Regions from separate parts of the Bradyrhizobium sp. SZCCHNRI3043 genome, predicted to be linked through region 1. Evidence: predicted binding sites of a transcription regulator. Region 1 holds the regulator's gene; each other region holds the start of a gene.
The links. The regulator PhoB, encoded in region 1, activates phosphate uptake and scavenging genes when phosphate is short. The targets are predictions, from matches to a motif close to TGTCATNNANCTGTCAT.

Region 1 (7,196 bases):
CTATCTCAGCCTGTTCAACGCCTCGCTGATCCTGGCGATCATGGTGTTGCCGTTCATCACCTCGATCTCGGTCGACGTGTTCAAGACCGTCCCGCCGGTGCTGAAGGAAGCCGCCTACGGGGTCGGCTGCACCACCTGGGAGGTCGTGCGCAGCGTCGTCATTCCCTACACCCGCGTCGGCGTCATCGGCGGCGTCATGCTGGCGCTGGGCCGTGCGCTCGGCGAAACGATGGCGGTGACCTTCATCATCGGCAACTCGTTCCGGATCTCATCCTCGATCTTCGCGCCGGGCACCACGATCTCGGCCGCCATCGCCTCCGAATTCCAGGAGAGCGACGGGCTGCACCAGTCGAGCCTGATCCTGCTCGGTCTGCTGCTGTTCGTGCTCACCTTCTTCGTGCTGGCGAGCGCGCGGCTGATGCTCATGCGGCTCGAAGCCAAGGCGGGAAGATAAGCCATGTCCAGCGCTGATACGCTTACACTCGATGCGCCGGTCAATCCGATCTATGCGCGCCGGCGCCGCAGGGACATCGTGATCCGCGGCCTCTGCGTCGCCGCCGCGATGTTCGGCGTCACCTGGCTGGCGCTGATCCTGTTCACGCTGTTCTATAACGGACTCGCCGGCCTCAGCCTGCAGGTTTTTGCCGCCGACACGCCGCCACCCGGCTCCAGCGAAGGCGGCCTGCGCAACGCCATCGTCGGCTCCTTGATCATGACGATCATCGGCGTCGGCATCGGCGCGCCGCTCGGCCTGTTCGCCGGCACCTATCTCGCCGAATACGGCCGCAACGACCGCCTGACCTCGGTGATCCGCTTCATCAACGACATCCTGCTGTCGGCGCCCTCGATCATCATCGGCCTGTTCATCTATGGTGCGGTCGTGGTGCCGATGGGCGGCTTCTCGGCACTCGCGGGTTCCCTTGCATTGGCGGTCATCGTGATCCCGGTGGTGCTGCGCACCACCGAGGACATGCTGCTGCTCGTGCCCAACCCGCTGCGCGAGGCGGCGTCTGCGCTCGGCCTGCCGCGCTCGCTGGTGATCCGCCGCATCGCCTATCGGGCGGCGCGCTCGGGCCTCATCACCGGCGTGCTGCTTGCCACCGCCCGCGTCGCCGGCGAGACCGCGCCTCTGCTGTTCACCGCGCTGTCGAACCAGTTCTGGAGCCTCAACCTTTCCAGGACGATGGCGAACCTGCCCGTCACCATCAACAATTTCGTCCAGAGCCCTTATGCCTACTGGAAGCAACTGGCCTGGAGCGGAGCCCTTCTCATCACTCTGGCCGTGCTCGCCCTGAACATCGGTGCACGCATTCTCGGCGCCGAGAGGAACACCAAATGACCGAACTGTCCGTCTCCGTCAGTCAGCCCAATCACGCTCTTCACGGCAAGGCGCTTCCGGATGCGCCGGCCAAGGTGACTGCGCGCAACCTCAACTTCTACTACGGCGACCATCACGCGCTGAAGAACATCAACCTGTCGCTGGGCACCAACCGCGTCACCGCGTTCATCGGCCCGTCCGGCTGCGGCAAGTCCACGCTGCTGCGCATCTTCAACCGGATGTACGATCTCTATCCGGGCCAGCGCGCGACCGGGCAGCTGATGCTCGACAACACCAACATCCTCGATCCCAAGCTCGATCTGAATCTGCTGCGCGCCCGGGTCGGCATGGTGTTCCAGAAGCCGACGCCGTTCCCGATGACGATCTACGAGAACATCGCCTTTGGCATCCGCCTCTATGAGAAGATATCGAAGTCGGAGATGGACGACCGGGTCGAGAAGGCGCTGCGCGGCGGCGCGTTGTGGAACGAGGTCAAGGACAAGCTCAACGCCTCGGGCCTGTCGCTGTCCGGCGGCCAGCAGCAGCGACTGTGCATCGCGCGCACCGTGGCGGTCCGGCCGGAGGTGATCTTGTTCGACGAGCCGTGCTCGGCGCTCGATCCGATCTCGACCGCCAAGGTCGAGGAGCTGATCCAGGAGCTCGCCGAAAACTATACGATCGCCATCGTGACGCATAACATGCAGCAGGCGGCGCGCGTCTCCGACAAGACCGCCTTCATGTATCTCGGCGAGCTGATCGAGTTCGACGACACCAGCAAGATCTTCACCTCGCCGAGTGATCGGCGGACCCAGGATTACATCACCGGCCGGTTCGGCTGACGCCGACGACATTGTCTTCAGGAGATCATCATGGCCAGTGAACATACCGCCAAGGCGTTCGACAGCGATCTGCAGGACCTCACCCGTCTGGTATCGGAGATGGGCGGCCTCGCAGAGCGGCTGATCGTCGATTCCGTCGATGCGCTGGTGCGGCGCGACATCGCGCTCGGCCAGAAGGTGGTCGCCACCGACGCCGAGGTCGACAAGCTGCAGCGCATCATCGAGGAGCGCGCCGTGCTCACGATCGCCCGTCGCCAGCCGATGGCGGTCGACCTGCGCGAGATCGTCGGCGCGATGCGCGTGGCGACCGATCTGGAGCGCATCGGCGACCTCGCCAAGAACATCGGCAAGCGCGTCGCGGCGCTGGAGAGCGACTTCCATCCGCTGAAGCTGATCCGCGGCCTCGAGCACATGACCGATCTGGTGCAGTCGCAGGTCAAGACGGTGCTGGACGCCTATGCCGCGCATGACCTGCCGGCGGCGATGACGGTGTGGAAGGGCGACGAGGAAGTCGACGCCATCTGCACCTCGCTGTTCCGCGAGCTCCTGACCTACATGATGGAGGATCCGCGCAACATCTCGTTCTGCATCCACCTGATGTTCTGCGCCAAGAACATCGAGCGCATCGGCGATCACGCGACCAACATCGCCGAGACTGTATTCTATATGATCGAAGGCCAGCAGATCATGGACAAGCGCCCGAAGGGCGACATGACGAGCTTCGCGACGACGATTCCCGGTAACTAAGAGAGACGGTTCAGACATGGGCGCCCGAATTCTGGTGGTGGAGGACGAGGAGGCGCTGACGACGCTGCTGCGCTACAACCTCGAGGCCGAAGGCTACGAGGTCGAGACCGTGGCGCGCGGCGACGAGGCCGACACGCGGCTGAAGGAGCGCGTTCCGGATCTCGTCGTGCTCGACTGGATGCTGCCGGGCCTCTCCGGCATCGAGTTGTGCCGCCGCCTGCGCGCGCGCTCCGAGACCCGGCAACTGCCGATCATCATGCTGACGGCGCGCGGCGAGGAGAGCGAGCGCGTGCGCGGACTCGCCACCGGCGCCGACGACTACATCGTCAAGCCGTTCTCGGTGCCGGAGCTCCTGGCGCGCGTGAAAGGCCTGCTGCGGCGGGCGAGCCCGGAGCGGCTGGCGACCGTGCTGTCCTATGGCGACATCGAGCTCGACCGCGAGAAACGCCGCGTGGCGCGCTCGGGGCGGCCGATCGATCTCGGCCCGACCGAATACCGCCTGCTCGAATTCTTCCTCGAGCACCCCGGCCGCGTGTTCAGCCGCGAACAGCTGCTCGACAGCGTCTGGGGCCGCGACATCTACATCGACGAGCGCACCGTCGACGTCCATATCGGCCGCCTGCGCAAGCTGCTCAATCCCGGCCGCGAGCAGGACCCGATCCGCACCGTGCGCGGCGCCGGTTATGCGCTCGATGATCGCTTCGCCAAGAGCGAGCAGGTGTAAGGGGCGATCGGACGTGAGGACGAAGCAGGTGTGAGGCGCGAGCGGGCCCGATTGAGGAGATCGCGGTCCGCTTTCCGCCACGCCGCCGCCGTCTTGATCGTGTCTGCTTCGTGGCCCGTCACGATGTTTCGGTCCCAGCGGACGCCCTTGATCAAGACCATCATCATATCTCTTGCCGTGCTGCTCGGCGGCGCGGCGGGCGCCCCGGCCGCCGAGCTCGAAGACGCGGTCGCGGCGGCAGGCAACGGGCAGCATGCGGCGGCGATGCGACGGCTGCTGCCGCTGGCCGCCAAGGGCGATGCGCGGGCGCAGTTCGACGTCGGCTTCATGCAGGCGTTCGGCTGGGGCGTGCCGCGTAATCCGAGCGAGGCGCTGGCCTGGTACCGCAAGGCCGCCGATCAGGGGCTAGCCGTCGCGCAACATTATCTCGGCATCGCCTACGTCAATGGCGAGGGTGTTGCCTCGAACTACGGCGAAGCCAGTCGCTGGTTCAGCCGCGCGGCGGCGCAGGGCTTCGCCCAGTCGCAATACATGCTCGGCCTGATGCTGCTCGACGGCCGCGGTGTGAAACAGGACGTCGTGCAGGGCTATGCCTGGCTGGTGATGGCGGGCCGTAGTGGCGTGCGATCGGCCGGCCGCGACGTGCAGCGGGTCAGGTTGACCGAGCCGCAGCGCGTCCAGGCCCAGAGCGCCATTGCGTCCTGGCAGCCGAAACCGGAATCGGCGGATGCGGGCATTGCCACTCCGCGTCCGGAGCAACTGCTCGGGCTCGATCGCCACATCGGCGAGGTCGTCGATCCCACCTCCTGGCCGGCGTCGTCGATCGGCGTCGTCACCGTCGCGCAATACTCGAGCGGCGGCTGGTGCACCGGCACCCTGGTGGCGCCGCGCGTCGTGCTCACCGCCGCGCATTGCGTCTTCAACGGCGTGGCGCAGGTCAGCCCCGGCAATGTCCGCTTCCTGGCCGGCATGAACCGTGGCACGCCGGCGGCATCGTCGGTCGCCGACAAGCTGATCGTGGCGCCCGATTTCGTCCCGACCCGGCACGACAGATGGTCGCTCGACCGCTCGCCCGCCGATTGGGCGCTGATCGTGCTGAAGGATGCGCTGCCGTCGAAGCCGGTGGCGGTCAAGGCGCTGACCCGCGAGGAGCTCGCGGCTGCGACGACGGCCGGCACCATCTCCGAGATCGGCTATGGCCAGGAGCGGCGCTATTCGCCGACCGGCCAGCGCAATTGCAGCGCCGGCATGACCAAGGACGGGATGCTGCTGACGGTGCATTGTCTGGCCAATTTCGGCTATTCGGGCTCGCCGATCCTCGCCGAGGTCGGTGGGCAGCCTGCCGTGGTCGGCATCTTCTCGGCGTTCCACGAGGAGACCCGGCTGATGTTCGCCGCCCCCGCGAGCCAGTTCGAGGCGGTCGTGCGCCGCGAGATCGCGGCGCAGAGTGCCTCGGCGCGGTGAGGGAAGGAGCGAGAGAGACGAGGTCCCGCCGCTGGTCATGATCTGTGCGTGACTGGATAGCGGGTTGCCAAGCGAGAGGGCGGTCCGGGAAGCGCCACCCAGGTTTTCCTGCAGCTTTCGCCTGCAGCGGGGCCTTACCGAACTGGCCTGGCTCTTGCTATAGTCCGAGTATGACGATTGTTCAAATTGATCATCCTCGGGCCGCGCGGCTGCTGTGGTGGCGGTCGCAGCCCGGCCGGACCGTTGCGCTGGTCGCCGGACTGGTCGCCGCCAACGCGCTCGCCTGGGCCTGGGCGTTCGCGCTCTACGCCGACCGGCCCGCCATCGTCGGCACCGCGATGCTGGCTTGGCTGCTCGGACTGCGCCATGCGATCGATGCGGATCACATCGCGGCCATCGACAACGTCGTGCGGAAGCTGGTGCAGGACGGTAGCGCCCCGCGCGCCGCCGGCCTCTATTTTGCGCTCGGCCATTCCAGCGTCGTCGTTATCGCCACCATCGTCGTGAGCCTCATCGCCGGCGCCGACCTCCTGGATGAAGAGAGTGCGATCAGGGCGATCGGCGGCGTCATCGGCACGTCGGTATCGTCCGGCTTCCTGCTGCTTATCGCGTTGGCGAACCTCATTCTGTTCGTGAACCTCTGGCGCCGCGCCGCACAGCCGCAGTCCGAGATGGAAACCGCCGGAAACAGCGGACGGGGCATCCTCATCCGCCTGCTGCGCCCCGTGCTCCGCCTGGTGGGACGCGCCTGGCACATGTATCCGCTCGGCTTCCTGTTCGGTCTCGGCTTCGACACTGCGAGCGAGATCGGGCTTCTCAGCCTGTCGGCGACCGAGGCTGCGCGCGGCGCGAGCCTCGCCCATGTGCTGGTATTCCCGGCGCTGTTCGCGGCTGCGATGGCCACTGTCGACACCGCCGACAGCATGCTGATGGTCGGCGCCTATCGCTGGGCGCTGACCGATCCCGCACGCAAGCTGCGCTATAACCTCGTGATCACCGGCGCATCCGTTGCGATCGCGCTGGTGATCGGCAGCTTCGAGGCGTTCACGCTGTTGGCGCCGCGGCTTGGCCTGACGGGGGGATGGGCTGACGTCGCCACCGCGCTGGGCGACGATGTCGCCAATCTCGGAATCGTCGCGATCGGCCTGTTCGGACTGGTCTGGGCGGTCGCCATGCTGCTCGGTCGCAGTCAGCGCGGTTCCGAGGCGACGCCCGGCGAAGCGCTTGCCAGCGTTCGTGCGGGGGCGCTAAACCCGCCGGCGATACGAAGCGGAACGCATAAGACGGGCTAGGAGCGGGGCCTCATGATGGTCGGCTCGGAGGGAACGATCAGGATGCTGTGGCTGCAGGGCGCGAGCTGCGGCGGCTGCACCATGTCGATCCTGGAAAGCGGCGCGTCCGGCTGGTTCGACGAATTGCGCCAATCCGGCATCGATCTGGTGTGGCATCCCTCCGTCAGCGAGCAGACAGGGGACGAGGTCGTGGAGCTGTTAGAGGCGATCCGCGACGGCCGCGAGCGGCTCGATCTGCTGGTGCTCGAAGGCTCGGTGGCGCGAGGCCCCGGTCTGAGCGGCCGCTTCAACATGCTCGCCGGCACCAACCGCTCGATCTATCACTGGCTGCTCGATCTGGCGCCGCTGGCCGACTACGTCGTCGCCGTCGGCAGCTGCGCCGCCTATGGCGGCATTCCCGCGGCTGGCATCAATCCGACCGATGCGGTCGGACTGCAGTTCGAGGGCAGCGATATCGGCGGCGCGCTTGGCGCGGCCTTCCGCTCGAAACGCGGGCTGCCGGTGATCAACGTCGCAGGCTGTGCGCCGCATCCGGGCTGGATGATGGAGAGCCTGCTGGCGCTTACCTCGGGCGATCTGACGGCAGACGGTCTCGACGCGGTCGGCCGTCCGACCTTCATCGCCAACCACCTCGCTCATCACGGCTGCTCGCGCAACGAGTTCTACGAGTTCAAGGCGAGCGCGGAGACGATGTCGGAGCGCGGCTGCCTGATGGAGCATCTCGGCTGCCGCGCAACGCAGGCGGTCGGCGACTGCAATCAGCGCTCGTGGAACGGCGGCGGCTCCTGCACCAAGGGCGGTTATGCCTGCAT
Region 2 (7,196 bases), on a different contig from region 1:
CGCGTTCAGAAGGCGGCTTCGGCATCACCGTCGAGCTCGCGGTGTCGCTGCCCGGCCTCGCCAAGGCCGACGCCGAGGCTCTGGTCGCCAAGGCGCACGAGGTGTGCCCCTATTCCAACGCCACGCGCGGCAATGTCGATGTCAAGCTGACCGTCGTCTGAGGCTGAATTCCGCCCTGCGGCAGCGTTTTCCCGCGTCCGCCGCAGGGCAGGCCTCGCGTTTTCGCGACGGCGCCATTCGGCGAGCCGCGTTTGCACCAGCGCCGCAGCAATGCTTAATGGCCGCGAGCTGAAACCAACCTCGCGACATCCGATGACACCCCAATTTGCTCCCGGCGCCATGGCCGGACTGCGCGTGATCGATCTGACGCGCGTGCTCGGCGGGCCCTACTGCACACAGATCCTGGCCGATCACGGCGCCGACGTGATCAAGGTCGAACCGCCGGCCGGCGACGAGGTCCGCGACTGGGGCCCTCCCTTCCACGACGAAGACGCTGCCTATTTCGTCGGGATCAACCGCAACAAGCGTTCGATCGGCCTCGATCTCGCTTCCGAGGGTGGCCGCGTCGTGCTGATGCGGATGCTCGAGACCGCCGACGTGCTGATCGAGAACTTCAAGCCCGGCACCTTGGAGAAGTGGGGCATCGGCAGCGACACACTGCGCGAGAAATTCCCGAAGCTGGTGCACTGCCGCATCTGCGGCTTCGGCGCCGACGGTCCGCGCGGCGGCAATCCCGGCTATGACGCGATCATCCAGGCGATGACCGGCATGATCGCCGCGACCGGCTCGTCGCAGAGCGGACCGATGCGGATCGGCGTGCCGCTGGTCGACATCACCACCGGACTCTATGCCGCGATCGGCATCCTGATGGCGCTGTCGGAACGGCAGCGCTCTGGGCTCGGCCAGTTCCTCGAGGTCACGCTGTATGAGACCGGCCTCGCGATCATGCATCCGCATACCGCAAACTACTTCATGCACGGCAAGCCGCCGTCGCTGACCGGCAACGAGCATCCGAACCTCGTTCCCTACGCGATCTTCCCGACCAAGACGGACGATATCTTCATCGGCGTCGGCAATGACGGCACCTTCCGCAAGCTCGCCAAGGAGATCGGCCGGCCGGAGCTCGGCACCGATCCGCGCTTCGCCCGCAACAAGGATCGCGTCGCCAATCGCGAGGCGCTGCGCGCCGAGCTCGCCGCCGTCTTCAGCCAATTCGAGGCGGAGCCGCTGTGCGACCGGCTGCTCGCGGCCGGCCTGCCGGCGGGACCCGTGCAGAAGATCGACCAGGCGCTGACCAATCCGCACACGATCTACCGCGGCGATGTCATCGAAAAGGACTGGTACAAGGGCGTCGCGTCGCCGATCCGGCTCGAACGCACCAAGCCGACCCTGCGCTCCACGCCGCCGAAGTTCAGCCAGCATGCGCAGGAGGTGCTCAGCGAGTTCGGCTATTCGGAGCACGAGATCCAGGCCCTGCTGTCCCAGGGCACGGTGTGCGCCGAGCGCAAGCGCTGAAGCGCCATCAGCCTGTCGTCTCCCCACGCTAGCGTCGCCTGGGGCATCGCCCCGGCGCCGCGCTGTCTCGCGCAAGTCGCGGCATTCCGCCGCGAAGCCGCGACGAACGCGCTTTCCGCTGACGGTCCAACCGGTTATACATTCACAAAACTGTCATCTCGCGCTGCTACGGCCGCGACGCCGATGACGTTCCATGGGAGGTATTTTTTAATGTCACTTCGACAATTCTGGACCGCCGCCGCTGCGGCAGCCACGCTGGTCCTTGGCGCCGCCGCACCCGCACATGCGGTGACGGAGATTCAGTGGTGGCACGCGATGACCGGCGCCAACAATGACGTCATCGTCAAGCTCGCCAACGATTTCAACACCTCGCAGACCGACTACAAGGTCGTTCCGACCTACAAGGGCAACTACGCCGACACGATGAATGCCGGCATTGCCGCCTTCCGCGCCGGCAATGCGCCGCATATCATGCAGGTGTTCGAGGTCGGGACCGCCACGATGATGGCCGCCACCGGCGCCGTGAAGCCGGTCTACAAGCTGATGCAGGACGCCAGCGAGAAGTTCGATCCCAAGAGCTACCTGCCGGCCATCACCGGCTACTATTCGACCTCGAAGGGCGAAATGCTCTCCTTCCCCTTCAACTCCTCGTCCACCGTCATGTGGGTCAATCTCGACGAGCTGAAGAAGGTCAACGCCGAGATCCCGAAGACCTGGCCCGAGCTGTTCGAGACCGCCAAGAAGCTGAAGGCGGCCGGCCATCCGACCTGCGGCTTCTCCGGCTCGTGGGTCACCTGGGTCAATCTCGAGCAGCTCTCCGCCTGGCACAACGTGCCGCTCGCCAGCAAGGCGAACGGTCTCGACGGCTTCGACACCGTGCTGGAGTTCAACGGTCCGCTGCAGGTGAAGCATCTCGAAAACCTGGTCGAGCTGCAGAAGGACAAGACCTACGACTATGCCGGCCGCACCAACACCGGCGAGGGCCGCTTCACCTCGGGCGAATGCCCGATCTACCTGACCTCGTCGGCGTTCTTCGGCAACGTCAAGGCGCAGGCCAAGTTCGCCTTCACCGCTGCGCCGATGCCCTATTATCCCGACGCCAAGGGCGCACCGCAGAACTCGATCATCGGCGGCGCCTCGCTCTGGGTGATGGGCGGCAAGAGCGCGGACGAATACAAGGGCGTGGCGAAGTTCCTGACCTTCCTCTCGGACACCGATCGTCAGGTCTATATCCACAAGGCCTCGGGCTATCTGCCGATCACCAAGGCGGCCTACGCGAAGGCCAAGGCCGAGGGCTTCTACAAGGATCAGCCCTACCTGGAGACGCCGCTGCTCGAATTGACCAACAAGGAGCCGACGGAGAATTCCCGCGGCCTGCGTCTTGGCAACATGGTGCAACTGCGTGACGTCTGGTCGGAGGAGATCGAGCAGGCTCTGGCCGGCAAGAAGACCGCCAAGCAGGCGCTGGACGCCGCGGTCGAGCGCGGCAACCAGATGCTGCGCCAGTTCGAAAAGACGGCCGTGAAGTGAGGCCAAGAGCCGGCAGGCCACCCGCGGCCTGCCGGCTCGCCGACCGACCATGCAGAAGAACGCCATCTTCCAATCAAAACTGCTGCCGTTCGTGCTGGTCGCTCCCCAGCTCGCGATCGTGCTGATTTTCTTCTATTGGCCCGCGATCCAGGCCGTCATCCAGTCGTTCCTGCTGCAGGACGCGTTCGGCCTGTCCACGAGCTTCGTCTGGTTCGAGAACTACGCCGACCTGCTCAGTCAGCCGGACTATTTTCAAGCCATTCTCCGCACCTTCGGCTTCTCCTTCGCCATCGCACTCTCGTCGCTCTCGGTCGCGCTGCTGCTCGCGGTCATGGCGGACAAGCCGCTGCGCGGCGTCACGCTGTACCGGACGCTGCTGATCTGGCCCTACGCGGTCGCGCCGCCGGTGGTGGGCGTGCTCTGGATCTTCATGCTGCATCCGTCGCTCGGCGTGATCTCGCGCTATCTGCGCGCGATGGGCATCGACTGGAATCCGCTGCTCGACGGCGACCAGGCGGCGTTGCAGATCATCCTCGCGGCCGCCTGGAAGCAGATCTCCTACAACTTCCTGTTCTTCCTCGCCGGGCTGCAGAGCATCCCCCGCAGCGTGCTCGAGGCCGCCGCGATCGACGGCGCGCGGCCGATGCGGCGGTTCTGGACCGTGACCTTCCCGCTGCTGTCGCCGACCATCTTTTTCCTGCTGGTGATCAACATCGTCTACGCCTTCTTCGAGACGTTCGGCATCATCGACACGATGACCCGTGGCGGCCCGGGCAAGTCCACCGAGACGCTGGTCTACAAGGTCTACACGGACGGCCTGCTCGGCGGCAATCTCGGCTCGTCGGCCGCACAATCCGTCGTTCTGATGGTCATCGTCATCGTGCTGACGGCGATCCAGTTCCGCTTCGTCGAGCGCAAGGTGACCTACTGATGGTCGAGCAAGAAGGCATTCGACGCTACGTCGCGCACGCCATCCTGTGGATCGGAATCGCGATCGTGGCGTTCCCGGTGTATCTCGCGTTCGTCGCCTCGACGCAGGACAATGCGGTCATCGCCAACGGGCAGATGTCGCTGCTGCCGGGCGGGCACTTCCTGTCGACCTACTATCAGACCATCTTCGTCGGCACGAGCGGCTCGACCCGCGAGCCGGTGGCGACCATGCTGCTGAACTCGCTGGTCATGGCGCTGCTGATCGCCGTCGGCAAGATTGCGATCTCGATCATCTCGGCCTATGCGGTCGTCTACTTCCGCTTCCCGTTCCGCATGCCGATCTTCTGGCTGATCTTCATCACCCTCATGCTGCCGGTCGAGGTGCGCATCTATCCGACCTACAAGATCGTCGCCGACCTGCACATGCTCGACAGCTATGCGGGGCTCGCGCTGCCGCTGATCGCGTCCGCCACCGCCACGCTGCTGTTCCGCCAGTTCTTCATGACCGTGCCGGATGAGCTCCTGGAGGCATCCCGCATCGACGGCGCCGGGCCGCTCCGCTTCTTCTGGGACACCCTGCTGCCGCTGTCGCGCACCAACATGGCGGCGCTGTTCGTGATCCTGTTCATCCTCGGCTGGAATCAATATCTCTGGCCGCTGCTGATCACCACGCGCGACGACATGCAGACCATCCAGATCGGCATCCGCAAGATGATCACGACGACCGACGCGCTGACGGAGTGGCCGGTCGTCATGGCGACCGCCGTGCTCGCGATGCTGCCGCCGGTGTTCGTCGTCGTCGTCATGCAGCGCCTGTTCGTCAAGGGGCTGGTGGAGACGGAAAAGTGACGAGGGGGCGAATAGCGAATGGCGAGTGGCGAACAGGGATGTTCGCGCAACGGCTCGCTTCGTCCCCCTTCCCTCTTCGCCACTCCCCATTCGCTATTCGCTAGGTAACCCATGGCCAACGTCACACTCCGCAACGTCCGCAAGGTCTATCCCGGCGGCTTCGAAGCCATCAAAGGCGTCGATGTCGATGTCGGCGATGGTCAGTTCTGCGTGCTGGTCGGGCCGTCGGGCTGCGGCAAATCCACCCTGCTGCGGATGGTCGCGGGGCTCGAGACGATCACGTCGGGCGAGATCGACATCGGCGGCCGCATTGTCAATGCCATCGAGCCTGCCGATCGCGACATCGCGATGGTGTTCCAGAACTATGCGCTCTATCCGCACATGACCGTCTATAACAACATGGCCTACGGCCTGCGCAATCGCGGCATGGCGGAGAAGGAGATCAGGACGCGCGTCGAGGACGCAGCGCGCATTCTCGAGCTCGGCTCCATGCTCGAGCGGAAGCCGCGGCAGCTGTCCGGGGGCCAGCGCCAGCGCGTGGCGATGGGCCGCGCCATCGTGCGCCAACCCAAGGTGTTCCTGTTCGACGAGCCGCTGTCCAACCTCGACGCCAAGCTGCGCATCGCGATGCGGGTCGAGATCCGCAAATTGCAGCGCCGGCTCAACACCACCGCGATCTACGTCACCCACGACCAGCTCGAGGCCATGACGCTCGCCGACATCCTGGTGGTGATGAACGGCGGCAAGGTCGAGCAGATCGGCAATCCGCTCGACATCTATCAGAAGCCCGCGACCACCTTCGTCGCGTCCTTCATCGGCGCACCGCCGATGAACCTGATGCCGACCGATGGCGTGCGCGCCCAGTTGCACGGCGCCGACGCGGTTCCCGCAGAGGCGGGCCAGCTCGGCATCCGGCCTGAGGATTTCCAGCTCGGCGACACCGTTCCGGCGGGCGGGGTCGGGCTCGACCTCCGCGTCGAGGCGATCGAGCATGTTGGCGCCGAGACCTATGTCTATGGCGCGCGCCAGGATATGGGCAGCGATGACCGGCTCACCGCGACCGCCAACGACATCATCGTGCGGCTGCCGGGCACCGCCGCGCCGGAGATCGGCGCGCGGATCCGCGCCGTGGCGCCGCGGGCCAAGCTGCATCTGTTCTCGGCCGACGGCCGGCAGCGGCTGTCCGTTTAAACCCTTCCACAGGCTGGCCGTTCCGGCGCATTCGGGGTGCTTGAACGCGCCCCGGATCGTGCCCATATTGCTGCTCAAGGGGTGCCGTCAGGGCCCTGATACATCAAAGTCGCTTCGAGAGGACTTTGTAAACCATGTCTCGTGTTCCTTCGCTCTCCAGTCCGTTCCTGCTGGGCTTCGACGAGATCGAGCGCGTGCTCGACCGCGTCGTCAAAGGTGCCGACGGTTATCCGCCCTACAATATCGAGCGGTTCGAGCGCACCAATGGCCAGCCCGAGCGTCTGCGGATCACGCTGGCGGTGGCGGGTTTTACCCGCGACCAACTCGATGTCACCATTGAGGAAAACCAGCTCGTCATCCGCGGCCGGCAGCAGGACGACAAGACCAGGCAATACATTCATCGCGGCATCGCCGCGCGCCACTTCCAGCGCACCTTCGTGCTGGCGGAGGGAATGCATGTGCTCGGTGCGGACCTGAAGAACGGGTTGTTGTCGGTCGATCTGGCCAGGCCGGAGCCTGAGCGGATCGTTAAGACAATCGCTATCAATGAACACGAATAATGGTTTGATGGAACGAGTAGCGGACTCGACCGCTTGAGTCTCAGAAGGAGTCGAGACCATGACTGAAGGTAATGTCGCGTCGGAATCCCCCGTCTCCCTGGAGTCACTGGCGACCCTGGGCGAGGGCCACATCGCTTATGTGAAGCAGATCCGCTCCGAAGACGTACCGGGACTGTTTCCGCAGGCGCCGCACATCGCGCCGGGACTGAAGCTGTTCGCCTTGCATGCCGCCGACGGCACGCCGATCATGCTTACCGACAGCCGCGAAGCAGCGATTGCGAATGCGTGGAGCCACGAACTCCAGGCCGTGAGCGTCCACTGACGCAAAGGCCGAGCCGCAGCGCTTGCAGCGACCGCTCTCGTGAGACTCGATGCTCATGAGGAGCACGCGGCTCACGGACTGACACGAGGGCGGTCCCCGGAAACGGGGACGGCCCGTTTTTCTGCCCGGAACGATCGCCGCGCATGACCTTGCTGACAACACCCATGAGCGCGGCCGGGTTGCGTGCAGATCCTGCGCTCGCGGACGCACTGCTCGCGCTCAACAACGCGCATGCCTCCGAGCTGTCGTGGCTCACGCCCGAAACGTTCATGCAGCTGCTCGATCAGGCATGGCGGGCC
Region 3 (7,196 bases), on a different contig from region 1:
GCTTCCTTCTGTTTCTCGGCGCGCTTGCGCTCGTTCGGATCGAGATGCTTCTTGCGCAGGCGGATCGACTTCGGCGTAACCTCAACCAGCTCGTCGTCCTCGATATAGGCCAGCGCCTTCTCCAGCGTCATCCGGATCGGCGGCGTCAAACGGACCGCCTCGTCCTTCGACGTGGTGCGGATGTTGGTGAGCTGCTTGCCCTTCAGCACGTTGATCTCGAGATCGTTGTCGCGGGTGTGCTCGCCGACGATCATGCCGCGATAGACCTTCCAGCCCGGCTCGATCATCATCGGGCCGCGGTCCTCCAGCTTGAACATCGCGTAGGCCACCGCCTCGCCCTGGTCGTTGGAGATCAGGACGCCGTTGCGGCGGCCGGCGATCTCGCCCTTGAACGGGGCATAACCGTGGAACAGGCGGTTCATGATCGCGGTACCGCGGGTGTCCGTCAGCAGCTCGCCCTGATAGCCGATCAGGCCGCGGGTCGGCGCGTAGAACACCAGCCGCAGGCGATTGCCGCCGGACGGGCGCATCTCGATCATCTCGGACTTGCGCTCGCTCATCTTCTGCACAACGACGCCGGAATGCTCCTCGTCGACGTCGATCACGACCTCCTCGATCGGCTCCAGCCACGCGCCGGTGGCCTCGTCCTTCTGCAGCACCACGCGCGGACGCGACACCGACAGCTCGAAGCCTTCGCGGCGCATGGTCTCGATCAGGATCGCGAGCTGCAATTCGCCGCGGCCCGACACTTCCATGGCGTCCTTGTCGGCGGATTCGACGACGCGCAGCGCGACATTGCCCTCAGCCTCGCGCAGCAGGCGGTCGCGGATCATGCGGCTCGTGACCTTGTCGCCTTCGGTGCCCGCCAGCGGCGAGTTGTTGACGATGAAGGACATCGACACGGTTGGCGGGTCGATCGGCTGCGCCGGGAGCGGCGTCTCGACCGAGGGATCGCAGAACGTGTCGGCGACGGTGCCCTTGGTCAGGCCTGCGATGGCGACGATGTCACCGGCCTCGGCCTCGTCGAGCGGCACGCGCTCGATGCCGCGGAACGCGAGAATTTTGGAAATACGGCCCTGCTCGACGACCTTGCCCTCGGCGTTCAGCACCTTCACGGCCTGGTTGGGCTTGATGCTGCCCGAGGTGATGCGGCCGGTGATGATGCGCCCCAGGAAGTTGTTGGCCTCCAAGATGGTGCCGATCATGCGGAACGGCCCCTCTTCGACCGACGGCGCCGGCACATGGCGCAGCACCAGGTCGAACAGCGGCTGCATCCCGGCGTCCTTCGGACCTTCCGGGCTCTCGGCCATCCAACCCTGCTTGGCCGACCCGTACAGGATCGGGAAGTCGAGCTGCTCCTCGGACGCGTCGAGTGCGGCGAACAGGTCGAACACCTCGTTGATGACCTCGGTCGGACGGGCGTCGGGACGGTCGACCTTGTTGATGACGACGATCGGCTTGAGGCCGACCTTGAGCGCCTTGGAGACCACGAACTTGGTCTGCGGCAGCGGGCCCTCGGCGGCGTCGACCAGCACCAGGGCGCCGTCCACCATGTTCAGGATGCGCTCGACCTCGCCGCCGAAATCGGCGTGGCCGGGGGTGTCGACGATGTTGATGCGGGTGTCCTTCCACTGCACCGAGGCGGCCTTGGCCAGGATGGTGATGCCGCGCTCGCGCTCCAGGTCGTTCGAGTCCATGGCGCGCTCGGCAACCTTCTGGTTCTCGCGGAAGGTACCCGACTGCTGCAGGAGACGGTCAACCAGGGTGGTCTTGCCGTGGTCGACGTGGGCGATGATGGCGATGTTGCGAAGATTCATGGTCGGTGTCTTCTAAGCTTTCTCAAGAGCCCGTGCTCTGTCCCCGGCGGGGCGCGCGCTTTGTTATAGTCGAATCAAGCTGTTAGCTTTACGACGCGCGCTCGCGAAACTCGTTCGGCGGCAGGGGCCGGCAGCCCCAAATAGGAAGCCCGGCCAATCGACCGGGCAGACCTCACGCGTTGCGGCGCAATATAGGCAGAAAATGCCAAAAAACAATGACTGCTTTCAGGAACGAGGAGCGGTTTCCGAGCGGCTGGCTAACGCCTCCGCGACCGCACGCTTCCGGGCGGCGCGGTAGAAGACGAGACCAACCACTCCGACCGGCAATCCCACGAGGACCAGCACTGACAGCCGTCGGCTGCGCCTATGCGCGGAAAGTAAAAAACGCCTGCGGGCTCAGCCCGTCGCAGCCTGCTCGGTCGGATAGACGCCGCGCAGGACCTCCTCGAAATGGGTCTTCACGGCTTCGTTGCACAGGCAGGAGCGGCGCTTCAGCGCGTCGAAGTCGCGCACCATGAAGGCGCCGCGGCGGGTTTCGAGAATGCCCTCGGCTCGGAAGGTCTGGACGACCCGGCTGACATAGCTGCGGCCGACGCCGAGCAGCGTCGCCAGCTGCTCATGCGTCAGCGGCACGATCGGCTCGCCGTCGGTGCGGTCCATCGCGGCCACGATCCACTTCGCCGTCCGCTGCTCGATCGAATGAATCGCGTTGCAGGCGGTCGACTGGAACATCTGCGCCAGCATGCAATCGGCGTAGCGCGCGAACACGTTGCGGAGCGTCTTGGATTGCAGCTTGGCGGCCGCCAGGCGGGACAGTGGCAGCCGTGCAAACGGGCCGCCGAACTTGACGACGATCCGCGTATAGGCCGGCAGGAAGCCCTCGCTGACGATGCCGCCGACGGCGCCCTCGCGGCCGACCAGGATGGTCTCGACGTCGCGGCCGTCCTCATTGGGGACGAGATAGGACGTGAGCGCCGGCCCACAGGGAAAATGCACGATCTGCACGTCGTCCCCGGGATTGTAGAGCAGATCGTTCGGCGTTGCCTCGTCCTCCACCAGATATGGCGAGATCAGCGCGTAGTCGGCCGGACTCAGCCGCAGCAGCAGGTTGTTGTGGGGCCGCTCCCGGTTCAGCGTGGTTACACCCTGGCTCAGCATCGTCATCCCCTGCGCGCAACGCATGTGCGTGATTCGTGCTCCTTGTGTTCACAAGTGCACCGACACAGGAACTCTGATATGCTGCCTTGGTTCCAGGAACCCGCCAGCGCACTCAAGAGGAGACGCCGGCTGCGGCGCCCATCCCTCATCCTGGAACCCGCAGATCCCATGACCAGCTCGCAATCAGGCGTGCCCGAGCTTTATCAACATGTGCTGGTCGTCGAAGACGACCCCATCATTGCGCTCGGATTGGAAGACACGATTACCGACCTCGGCGTTCCCGACATCAGGATCGCAGCCGACGTCGCGACCGCGCTCGCCATGATCGCGGAGCGCACCCCGCAATTCGCATTGCTCGATGTCGGCCTGGTCCGCGAAAAGAGCTTTGCGATTGCCGAGCGGCTGACGGCGCTCGGCATTCCCTTCGCCTTCTCCACCGGCTATGGCGCCGACCGCGTGCCGGCCGCTTTCGCCGACCGGCCACGGCTGCCGAAGCCTTGCCCGACCGACGCGCTGGAGGCGGTGCTGCGGCGACGCGATTAGTTGCCGTCGCAGCACGCGATCGTCTTGCCGCCGGACAACGAGACCTCAGCCCAGCTTCGGATCGAGCGTGGTCGACCACAGCGCGACGTCGGCGCGATCCCGCAGGGTCACGGTCATCTGGCCCGTGGCGCCTTCGATCTTGACGTGGCCGAAGAACTGCATGCCGGCCGACGGCGGCAGATTCTGCTTGTCGAGGCCGGGCGCCTTGATGAACCGCACCTCGGGGCCGAAGGTGTTGTCGAGCTCGTTCGGACCGAACGTGCCGGCATGCAGCGGACCGGAGACGAACTCCCAGAATGGCTCGAAGTCCTGAAACTGCGCCTTGTTCGGATCGTAATAATGCGCGGCCGCGTAGTGCACGTCCGCCGTCAGCCACACCGTGTTCTGGATCGGCGCCGTCTTGATGAAGCGCAGGATCTCGGCAATCTCGAGCTCGCGGCCGCGCGCCGGGCCGTCACCCTGGGCGATGGCTTCCGAGCCCTTCTTGTTGGCTGCGTCGTCATAGACGATGATGCTGAGCGGCATGTCGGAGGCGATCACCTTCCAGGTCGCGCGCGAATTGAGCAGCGCCTGCTTCAGCCAGCGCATCTGCTCCGGCCCGATGAAGTAGGACGCCGGACCATATTTGTCCTCGAGATTGGGACCGTTGGCGCCGCGGTAGCTGCGCTCGTCGAGCACGAACACGTCGAGAAGCGGGCCGTAATTGATGGTGCGATAGACGCGCCCCGGCTCGATGATGCTCTCGCGCATGGGATACATCTCGTGGAAGGCGCGCGCCGCGCGGGCCGCGAGCAGCTGGATGTTGCGCTCCTTGTAGCTGGCCGGCAGCTCCTTGGAGGCCGACCAGTTGTTGGTGACCTCATGATCGTCCCACTGCACGAAGATCGGCACTTCGGCATTGAAGGCGCGGACGTTCTCGTCGAGGAAATTGTATTTGTGAGCGGCACGGAACTCGTCGAGCGTTTCGGCGACCTTCGCCTTCTCTTCCACGGTGAGGTTCTTCCACACCTTGTTGTCCGGCAGCTTCACCTCGGACTTGATCGGGCCATCGGCATAGATGGTGTCGCCGGAATGCAGGAAGAAGTCCGGGCGGTGCTTCTTCATCGTCGAGAAGGTGAACATGCCGCCATCGTCGGGGTTGATGCCCCAGCCCTGCCCCGCCACGTCGCCGCCCCAGACGAACGAGACGTCGCGCTTGTTGCCGGGCGCGGTGCGGAAGCGGCCAAGCGCGGCCTCGCTTTCGACCGCGACATGTGAAAGGTCGCGAAACTTGACGCGGTAGAAGATGTCCTGGCCGCTGGGCAGACCGTCGATCAGCATCTTGGCCGTGAAGTCGCTTTCCGGAAGTGCGGCGACCGGAGGCAGCGTACGCGCGTCCTTGAACGACTCGGTGGTCGCCACCTCGACCAGCATCTGCGACGGCCGGTCGGCACGCGCCCAGACCACGCCGCCATCCATGCCAACGTCGCCGGACTGCACGCCATGCGTGATCTGCGGCCGGTCGGCGGCGCGGCTCAGATAGGGCATCGCCAGCGTCGTGACGCCGGCTGCGGCGGCTGTCGACAGGAAGCGGCGGCGGGACAGGGCTGGGCGCGGTCGAGGAATGCGAAGCGTCATGCGGATCTCCTGGTCGGATCGCGCGCGGGAGCAGGCGCGAGCCACGGCCCGGCAGACCTAGAAAAGATTGATGACGCTGGAATTACACGCGGCGTCTTGGGCAGTGCGCGACACCGCCGCAAGGGGAGCGTGGCAGACCTCAGGTGCCGGCGGCACGCAACTGCGCGCCGGTTCGCTGCAGATTGGCGGGCATGCTCATCAGGATGAGCTTGCGATCGGCGACCGCGTTGTGGAACTGCTCGAGCGCGATGTTGAACGCGGTCAACGCCGCGTGCTCGATCGCGCCGTCCTCGAAGCAGGTCAGCGTGTTGCGCAAGATCTCGTCGGCCTCGGCCTGGAGCTGATCGAGCTCCTCGGTCGAATCGCACTTGCGCGCGATCGTGATCATCTCCAGCAGACGATCGCGCAGCGAGGTGTTGATGGTGCGTTCGTCGCGCTTGAGATAGCCGGCGAACCACGCGCCGGCCGAGCCCATCGCCGAAAGCGCCATCAGGCTCCACCAGATGTAGTCGCTGTAGCGGTCGAGGAAGGTCTTCTCCTCGCCGTCGACGAAGGCCGCCGCGCCGGGATGGACGGGGATCGCGGCGTCCTTGTCGGTGTCCGGCGTCTCGATCTTGGCGGCAAGCGGAAATTCCGACATCAGCTGCTGGCGCACCGAGAACAGCTGATGCGTGAACGTCGAGACCGCCGATTCGGCGAGGCCCTTGCGTGCCACGATGTGGTGATTGAAGCTGATCGTCTTCACTTCATCTTCAGGGCGATCGGGCGCCCCGCCGAACGCGCCGGCCGGAATCTCGGTGGCCTCGTATTCGGGATGGTTCTGTGCGATGGCTCCGGCGGAATCGATGGCCAGGAAGGTGGGGGGGCCGCCCTCCTTGGTGGCGGCGGCGATCGCATCCGCCGTGATCTTGCTGTTGATGGGACCGGCCGCCAGATAGACATCGGCCCTCTGGCTTCGGACCGCTTCGGCGGCCTCGGTGATCGGGAATTGGACGATCTCGACCTTGCCGGGGTCGACGCCATATTGGCGCAGGATGACCTTCAGCAGGTTCGCGTTCGCCGGCGTCCGGCCGATGATGCCGACTTTGTGGCCCGCGAGCTGCGAGATCTTCGTGATCTTGGCGCCACCCTTGCGGCTCTTGCCCTTGCCGGACGAGGGCACCCAGAGGACGACGACGTTCTTGCGCAGCGTCGCTACCGCCTGTGCGTTCTTTGGGACCTCCAGGTCGCCCCGCACGATCGCAAGATCCACCTTGGCGGCGGCCAGCGCCTGCGCGCTCTCGGCGGCGCCCTCGGTCGGAACCGGCCGCAGCCTGACGGAGGCGTGCGACTGGGAAAAGGCCTGGGTCAAGGCCTGGACGACCTTCAGGTCGTCGCTGTTGGGCGGACCGACCGCGATCTTGAGCACCACGGGACGCATCGCAAAATAGTAGGCACCCGTCAAAGCGCCGACGACCGCGAGGATCCCGGCGATGACGATGAACACGGCAGGGCGCATCCGTGAGCGCTGCGCTGGCGTGGTCTGAGTATCTACCAGATTCCCGTCCTCCGGTGGTCCCAGGCCCGGGCGATGCCACAGGCGGCTTCGTCTGGCCACGTCGTCCTTCGATAGAGCTGAACTGTAGCAAATTTCTTGTCCGCCCGGGGTGACATCTGCGTCATGGTTACCATCGCACCAGTTACCGCAGGATCGGGACAGTTCCGAGCCCCTCCCGGCATGGCGCCTGTGACAAGGCTCTGATCGGGATGCGTTTTCGGCTAGTCTTGGCAACCGGACACCGGCGCGATCCAGCCGGAGGTAGCCCCGCAATCGCCCGGACGCTGCCACGTGTCCGGTCGATTGCACCACAAGAGGAGATCGAGATGCCGCAACGATTGTCGGCGGAGGCACGCGCCACCGCCCTGCGGGAGCTTCCCGACTGGTCCGAGCTGGAGGGCCGTGAGGCCATCGCCCGCACCTTCACGTTCAAGAACTTCAACGAAGCGTTCGGCTTCATGACCCGGGTCGCGCTGGTCGCCGAGAAGCACGACCATCATCCCGAGTGGCGCAACGTCTACCGC
Region 4 (7,196 bases), on a different contig from region 1:
GCTCGGCAAGGCCGAGCTCCAGCCCGATCTGCCGATGGCCGACATCCTGGCCGAGCGCGACGGCGTCTACGGAGCCGCAGCCGATCCGGCGCTGCTGGCCCGGCTCGACCTGAAGGTCGGCGACATCGTCACGATCGACACGGTCCGCTTCCAGATTCGCAGCGCGCTGCAGGCCGAGCCCGACAAATTGTCCGGCGGCATCGGCCTCGGGCCGCGCTTCCTGATCAGCGAGGCGGGTCTGCGGGCGACGCCGCTGCTGCAGCCGGGCAGTCTCGTGCGCTGGACCTACCGGGTCCGGCTGCCCGACAATGCCAAGGACGATCACGCCGCGGCGTCCTTCATCGCCGATACCCGCCTGACGCTGCCGTCGGCCGGATGGGAGATCCGCAGCCGCAGCAACGCCTCGCCGCAACTGGAGCGGACCATCGGCCGCTTCACCCAGTTCCTGACCCTGGTCGGTCTCGCCGCCCTGCTGGTCGGCGGCGTCGGCGTCGCCAATGCGGTCAAGAGCCATGTCGACCGCCGCACCGAGGTGATCGCGGCGTTCAAGGCGCTCGGCGCCACCAGCCGCGACGTGTTCGGCATCTACCTCGTGCAGGTGATGGTGCTCGCCACGATTGGTTCGATCATCGGACTCTGCACCGGCGCGGCCCTGCCGTTTGCCATCGTCGGGCTGTTCGGCAACATCCTGCCGCTGCCCGTGATCCCGGCTATTCATCCGGACGAGCTGGCGCTGTCCTTCGTCTATGGCCTGCTCACCGCGCTCGCGTTCGGTCTGTGGCCGCTCGGGCGCGTGCGTGACGTGCCGGTGGCGGCGTTGTTCCGCGAGGCGGTCATCGCCGAATGGCACCGGCCGCGCTGGAGCTATCTGATGCTGATCGCGGGCACGGTCGCGCTGCTGATCGCGGTGGTGATCGGCCTGTCCTACGACAAGCGCATCGCCGCCGTGTTCGTCGTCGCCGCCGCGCTGGTGTTCGTGCTGTTGCGCGGCATTGCCGCCGCGGTGATGGCGATTGCGCGCGCCCTGCCGCGCAGCCGCTTCCCGATGCTGCGGCTGGCGGTCAGCAATATCTATCGCCCAGGCGCGCTGACACCGTCCGTAGTGCTGTCGCTCGGGCTGGGGCTCGCCGTGCTGGTCACCATCACCCAGATCGACGGCAATCTGCGACGCCAGTTCCTGGCACAGCTGCCGGAGCAGGCGCCGTCGTTTTTCTTCATCGACGTCCCCTCGGGCGAGGCCGACCGCTTCCGCGGCTTCCTCAGGGACCTCGCCCCTCAATCGGCAGTCGAAGACGTGCCGATGCTGCGCGGGCGCATCGTCTCCGCCCGCGGCGTGCGCGCCGAGGACCTCAAGGCGACGACGGACACCGAATGGGTGCTGCAGAGCGACCGCGGCCTGACCTATACCGCCGAGATTCCCAAGGGATCCAAGGTCGTCGAGGGCGCGTGGTGGGGCGAGAACTACGGCGGCCCGCCGCTGGTTTCGATCGAGAAGCGGATCGCCGACGGTCTCGGCCTCAAGCTCGGCGACGACATCGTGGTCAACGTGCTCGGACGCGACATCACGGCGCGGATCGGCAACATGCGCACCATCGACTGGCAGGGGCTCGGCATCAATTTCGTGCTGGTGTTCTCCCCGAATGCCTTCAAGGGCGCGCCCCACACCCATGTCGCCACCCTGACCGAGGCGCGCTCCGATGCCGTCGAGGATGCGCGCGTCATCCGCAAGGTGGCCGACGCCTTCCCGATGGTGACCAGCGTGCGGGTCCGCGAGGTGATGGAGACGGTCGGCTCGGTCGTCTCCAACCTTGCGCTCGCCATCCGCGGCGCCAGCGCGGTGACGCTGATCTCGGCCATCCTGGTGCTGGGCGGCGCGCTGGCCGCCGGCCACCGCCACCGGGTCTACGATGCCGTGATCCTGAAGACGCTGGGCGCCACCAGGCTGCGGTTGCTCGGCGCCTACGCACTGGAATATCTGATGATCGGCTTCGCCACCGCCGCCTTCGGCGTCGTCGCGGGGTCGGTCGCCGCGTGGCTGATCGTGACCCGGCTGATGACCTTGAGCTTCGCCTGGCAGGCGGGCAGCGCCGCGCTGGTCGTCCTGACCGCGCTGATCGTGACGGTCGGCCTCGGTCTGGCCGGCACCCTGCTTGCGCTCAACCAGAAGCCGGCGACGGTCCTTCGGAATCTCTAGCGGCTTGCGCGCTCATGCCGCACGGTTAACGCGATTTATACGGCTGGGACGCGCGCGGAGCGACATTCAGCCGCGCGTGGACGCTTGCGGCGGATATGCTAGTTTCCCATCTAGGGAATGGGCTCAGAGACCTGCCAAAAGATGGCGATTTTGCCGATGACGCAAATTTAATATCTGTGGCAGTGGGTATGAGATAGGGTTTTTCGAGAACCGGCTAAAGGTCCTGCCAGGACCGGACTGCCGGGCAACCAACGGGAATCGACCATGTCGGACCTAGACCGCAATTATGCTTCACCCTTTGGCCGGGTGGCCGGGCGCGCCGATGCCGCGACCGTCGACGCCGGTCTGCGCGCCTACATGCTGCGCATCTACAATTACATGAGCATCGGCCTGGCCATCACCGGCCTCGCGGCGCTGGGCGTCTACATGGCGTCGGTGACCGGCGATCCGGCTGCCGGCGTATTCAAGTTCGGCAACGCGTACCTGACGCAGTTCGGCTACGCGATGTTCGTGAGCCCGCTGAAGTGGCTGTTCATCCTGGCCCCACTGGTCATGGTGTTCGCGATCTCGGCCGGCATCAACCGCCTGGCGCCGTCGACCGCGCAGATCCTGTTCTGGGTGTTCTCGGCCTTGATGGGCATCTCGCTGTCGTCGATCTTCCTGGTGTACACTCACACCTCGATCGTGCGGGTGTTCTTCATCACCGCGGCGACGTTCGGCGCGCTCAGCCTGTACGGCTATACGACCAAGCGCGACATGACCGGCATGGGCTCGTTCCTGTTCATGGGCCTGGTCGGCATCGTGCTGGCGAGCCTCGTGAACCTGTTCCTGGCGAGCTCGATGCTGCAGTTCATCGTCTCGGTGATCGGCGTGTTCGTGTTCGCCGGCCTGACCGCCTGGGACACGCAGCGTCTGAAGAACGAGTACATCTACGGCTACGCTTCCGCGGGCGGCGACATTGCCGAGCGCGCAGCGATCACCGGCGCCCTGTCGCTGTACCTGAACTTCATCAACCTGTTCACGCTGCTGCTGCAGCTGCTCGGACAGCGCGACTGAGCCAGCGGCTCACACGAGCGACCTTCGAAGCCCCGGCCTCACCGCCGGGGCTTTTCGTTTGCGCAAGCCAATTGCGACCGCGGCGCGGGCGCGACGGCAGCCATGCCGCGAGGCCGGATTGATCGCCGCGTCCGCTTTGGTATGTTTCCACCATGTCCGACATTGAGATCCGGCCCACCCGGGAGGCCGACCTTCCCACCATCACCGTCATCTACGGCCAGGCCGTCCGCGAGGGCACGGCCACCTTCGAGCTCGACCCTCCGGATCTGACGGAAATGACGCGCCGCTTCCGGGCGCTCACCGACGACGGCTTTCCCTATTTCGCCGCCCTGCTGGACGGAGAGGTGGTTGGCTATGCCTATGCGGGGCCTTACCGGCCTCGCCCGGCCTATCGCTTCACGGTGGAGAACTCGATCTATCTCGCCCCCGCCAGCCAGCGTCGTGGCATCGGAATGCGACTGATGCGGCGGCTGATCGACGCCTGTGAGGAGGGAGGCTTTCGCCAGATGATCGCCGTCATCGGCGACTCCGCCAATGCCGGCTCGGTCCGGCTGCATACCGCCTGCGGCTTCCAGATGATCGGCACCCACCCGAGCGTCGGCCTGAAATTCGGCCGCTGGCTCGATACTGTGATGATGCAGCGCCCGCTCGGGGCCGGGAGCAGCGACGTCCCGGCGTAAGCAACGCCAGTCGGAATGTCATGATCAGCCGGAGCGCGTGGGATCAGACCAGCGCCGGCTTCGGCGCGATCACCAGCAGCACGCGCTCGAGCTCATGACCGCGGCGCAGGATCAGGCCGGTGGCCGAGATCACGCTGTACATGCCCTGCTTGCGCGCCAGCCGCGGGTCCTTCTCGATGCGGTAGATCGGCACCTCGGACGCCCGGCGAAACACGGAGAAGACGGCCCGGTCACGCAGGAAGTCGATCGAATAGTCGCGCCACTCACCGTCGGCGACCATGCGGCCGTAGAGGTTGAGGATACGATTCAGCTCGAGACGATCGAACGTCACCCGGTTGGGCGCTGCGGCCGCGTTGCGCGCCGCCGCGCGGTTCTCGCTGGGGTCGGCATCCTCCGGAGTGAGGTTCATGAGCGTCCTCCTGTCATCTGTGTGACATGATCGCGCCAACCGCCGGAAGCCGCAAGGGGCCGTTTTCATTGTTGAAGTTCGGCCGTGCATGCCAACCGCGCGAACTCCGCGAACACGCAAGCGTCACGGGATCGTTAGCAGAATCATAATCGCGCCGTCTTTCCGCCCACCGACCGCCCCCGACCTTAGGCATAAGATTCATGTGCGTTGGCCCGGTCCTTTCGGTTCCGGATTCCTCAGCCCCCAGCCCCCCGGGGTCGTCAGGATCGGGTCCATTCACAAGTAAGGCAAAGGGCCAACGCAAGTTGGTCCTTTTGCTTTTTTGGCGTGAGCTGCACGGAACATGTTATGGCGCGCCTCCGTCCTATGGACGTGACGCGCCTTACCGCAGGTCAAGGGAAACGAAGATCAGGACGACCGAAGATCAGCGCTCGGGAGCACGCGCCGTTGCTGAAGCCCGTCCGACCAATGGCAACTCGGAAAAGGCGGCCCCGAGCATCGCGCCGGGGCGGTCGCGACTGCCGTCCTGCACATAGACGACGGTGCCATCGACGCCCTCGCGGGCGATCTTCTCCAGCGGCACGCTCCATCTGACCGGCGAACCATTCCAGTCACCCAGCTTCTGAAGACCGCGAACGACGTTGTAATAGGTCAGATCACGGCCGCTGTTCTCGCCGCGGCCGACCGAGATCGGGACCACCCGCGAGATCGAGCAGACCCAGACCTCGCCGTGCTTGCGCGGCATCTGGTCGTTGGCCGCGGCCACGGAGACAGTGAGGTCCTGGCCGTCGACCGACAGCCTCACCGGCACCGACATCACGCTGCCACCCTGGACGGTCTCCTCGATGGCGCCTTCGATCGCCTCGCGGTCGCTGCCGATCACATGCACGGAGCCGTTGACCACCGCCTGCGGCGTATAGACTTCGCGATCGCCACGCGCCCTGGAATAGGCCCGCTGCCGGGCCGTGAAGCGGGAGTCGGCCAGCGTGTCCTTCCAGCCCAGGTAGTCCCAGTAGTCGATCGGCAGGGACAGCGCGATGACCGAGGGATCTCTGGCGAGCTCGCCGAGGATCTTGTCGGCCGGCGGGCAGGATGAACAGCCCTGGGACGTGAAGAGTTCGATCACCGCACGCGGATCGGACGCAGCCGGCCGGACGAAAGCGATGACCGCACAGACACTCAGCGCCGCGCGCGACCACCACGACATCTGTCCACTCATCGTCACTGTCCTGTCTGGAACATGGTCCGCTGCGCCCTGCCGCGTCAATGATCTGCGAAGCCGCCCTCGTAGTTAATAGATTGCAAACGAAAAGGAGGCGGCCTTTGTCATAGGCCGCCTCCTTCATCACCCGCTACTCACTTCAGAGTGAGCCAAACTGTCGCGTCGCGCTTTGGTTAAGCAGCAAGCTTGCGCAGCACGTAGTGCAGGATGCCGCCGTTGCGATAGTAGTCCAGCTCGTCCAGCGTATCGATCCGGCAGAGCAGCGGCACCTGCTGCGCCGCCCCGTCGGCCGACACGATCTCGGCGGTCAGGGTTTGACGCGGCTTCAGGTCGCCCTGCAGGCCCTTGATGGTGACCTTCTCGTCGCCCTTCAGGCCGAGCGAGGACCAGGACGTGCCTTCCTGGAAGGTGAGCGGGAGCACACCCATGCCGACCAGGTTCGAACGATGGATGCGCTCGAAGCTCTGGCAGATCACGGCGCGGACGCCGAGCAGCCGGGTACCTTTCGCAGCCCAATCGCGCGACGAGCCGTTGCCGTATTCGGCGCCGGCGAACACCACCAGCGGCACGCCCTCTTCCTGGTACTTCATCGCGGCGTCGTAGATCGACATCTGCTCGCCGTCGGGCCAGTGCTTGGTCAGGCCGCCTTCCGGAATGTTGCCGTCGGCACCTTTGAGCATGAAGTTCTTGATGCGGATGTTGGCGAAGGTGCCGCGCATCATGATCTCGTGGTTGCCGCGGCGCGTGCCGTACTGGTTGAAGTCGGCCGGGCGGACCTGGTGCTCGCTGAGGAATTTACCGGCGGGCGAGGTCAGCTTGATCGAACCGGCCGGCGAGATGTGGTCGGTCGTGATCTTGTCGCCGAACAGCGCCAGCACGCGGGCCTCGACGATGTCCTTGATCGGCTCGGGCTCCTTCTTCATGCCGTCGAAATACGGCGGGTTCTGCACGTAGGTCGACGACATGTTCCAGCGATAGGTCTCGCTCTCGACCGTCTTGATCTTGCGCCAGTTGGTGTCGCCCTTGAACACGTCGGCGTAGCGCTTCTTGAAAATCGACGCCTTGACGAATTTCTTGACGAAGTCGTTGACCTCCTTGGTCGTCGGCCAGATGTCTTTCAGGTAGACCGGCTTCTTGTCCTTGCCGATGCCGATCGGCTCGACCGAAAGATCCTTGGTCACGGTGCCGGCCAGCGCGTAGGCCACGACCAGCGGCGGCGAGGCCAGGTAGTTGGCCTGCACGTCCGGCGAGACGCGGCCTTCGAAGTTGCGGTTGCCGGACAGCACGGCCGCCGCGACGACGCCGTTGTCGTTGATCGACTTCGAGATCTCCTCCGGCAGCGGACCTGAATTGCCGATGCAGGTAGTGCAGCCAAAACCGACCAGGTTGAAGCCGACCTTGTCGAGGTCCTTCTGCAGGCCGGAGTTAGCCAGATACTCGGCGACCACCTGGCTGCCCGGGGCGAGCGAGGTCTTCACCCACGGCTTGGCCTTGAGGCCCTTGGCGGCGGCGTTGCGGGCCAAGAGGCCGGCGCCGATCAGCACGCTCGGGTTCGAGGTGTTGGTGCAGGAGGTGATGGCGGCGATGACGACATCGCCATGGCCGATGTCGAAGTCCTTGCCCTCAACGGGGAAG

Region 2: the regulator PhoB is predicted to act here: its motif matches at 1,656-1,672, upstream of ugpB (sn-glycerol-3-phosphate ABC transporter substrate-binding protein UgpB).
Region 3: the regulator PhoB is predicted to act here: its motif matches at 5,206-5,222, upstream of QX124_RS18875 (alkaline phosphatase D family protein).
Region 4: the regulator PhoB is predicted to act here: its motif matches at 4,351-4,367, upstream of QX124_RS18240 (DUF2794 domain-containing protein).

What each region holds. Positions count from the first base shown of each region.
Region 1 is NZ_JAUHID010000001.1:653,005-660,200, forward strand. Features, by position in the region: gene pstC (phosphate ABC transporter permease subunit PstC) at 1-454, shown strand, start outside; gene pstA (phosphate ABC transporter permease PstA) at 458-1,339, shown strand; gene pstB (phosphate ABC transporter ATP-binding protein PstB) at 1,336-2,157, shown strand; gene phoU (phosphate signaling complex protein PhoU) at 2,188-2,904, shown strand; gene phoB (phosphate regulon transcriptional regulator PhoB) at 2,921-3,628, shown strand; gene QX124_RS03085 (trypsin-like serine protease) at 3,776-5,092, shown strand; gene QX124_RS03090 (HoxN/HupN/NixA family nickel/cobalt transporter) at 5,263-6,384, shown strand; gene QX124_RS03095 (HupU protein) at 6,400-7,196, shown strand, end outside.
Region 2 is NZ_JAUHID010000016.1:111,500-118,695, reverse strand. Features, by position in the region: gene QX124_RS25470 (organic hydroperoxide resistance protein) at 1-161, shown strand, start outside; gene QX124_RS25465 (CaiB/BaiF CoA-transferase family protein) at 313-1,515, shown strand; gene ugpB (sn-glycerol-3-phosphate ABC transporter substrate-binding protein UgpB) at 1,726-3,045, shown strand; gene ugpA (sn-glycerol-3-phosphate ABC transporter permease UgpA) at 3,095-3,976, shown strand; gene ugpE (sn-glycerol-3-phosphate ABC transporter permease UgpE) at 3,976-4,824, shown strand; gene QX124_RS25445 (sn-glycerol-3-phosphate import ATP-binding protein UgpC) at 4,936-6,015, shown strand; gene QX124_RS25440 (Hsp20 family protein) at 6,150-6,575, shown strand; gene QX124_RS25435 (DUF1150 family protein) at 6,634-6,897, shown strand; gene QX124_RS25430 (GNAT family N-acetyltransferase) at 7,041-7,196, shown strand, end outside.
Region 3 is NZ_JAUHID010000008.1:254,591-261,786, forward strand. Features, by position in the region: gene typA (translational GTPase TypA) at 1-1,817, opposite strand, end outside; gene QX124_RS18865 (Crp/Fnr family transcriptional regulator) at 2,214-2,975, opposite strand; gene QX124_RS18870 (response regulator) at 3,144-3,518, shown strand; gene QX124_RS18875 (alkaline phosphatase D family protein) at 3,564-5,135, opposite strand; gene QX124_RS18880 (TAXI family TRAP transporter solute-binding subunit) at 5,275-6,621, opposite strand; gene QX124_RS18885 (4a-hydroxytetrahydrobiopterin dehydratase) at 6,882-7,196, shown strand, end outside.
Region 4 is NZ_JAUHID010000008.1:128,127-135,322, forward strand. Features, by position in the region: gene QX124_RS18225 (ABC transporter permease) at 1-2,194, shown strand, start outside; gene QX124_RS18230 (Bax inhibitor-1/YccA family protein) at 2,459-3,250, shown strand; gene QX124_RS18235 (GNAT family N-acetyltransferase) at 3,403-3,930, shown strand; gene QX124_RS18240 (DUF2794 domain-containing protein) at 3,974-4,339, opposite strand; gene QX124_RS18245 (DUF1223 domain-containing protein) at 4,764-5,546, opposite strand; gene acnA (aconitate hydratase AcnA) at 5,735-7,196, opposite strand, start outside.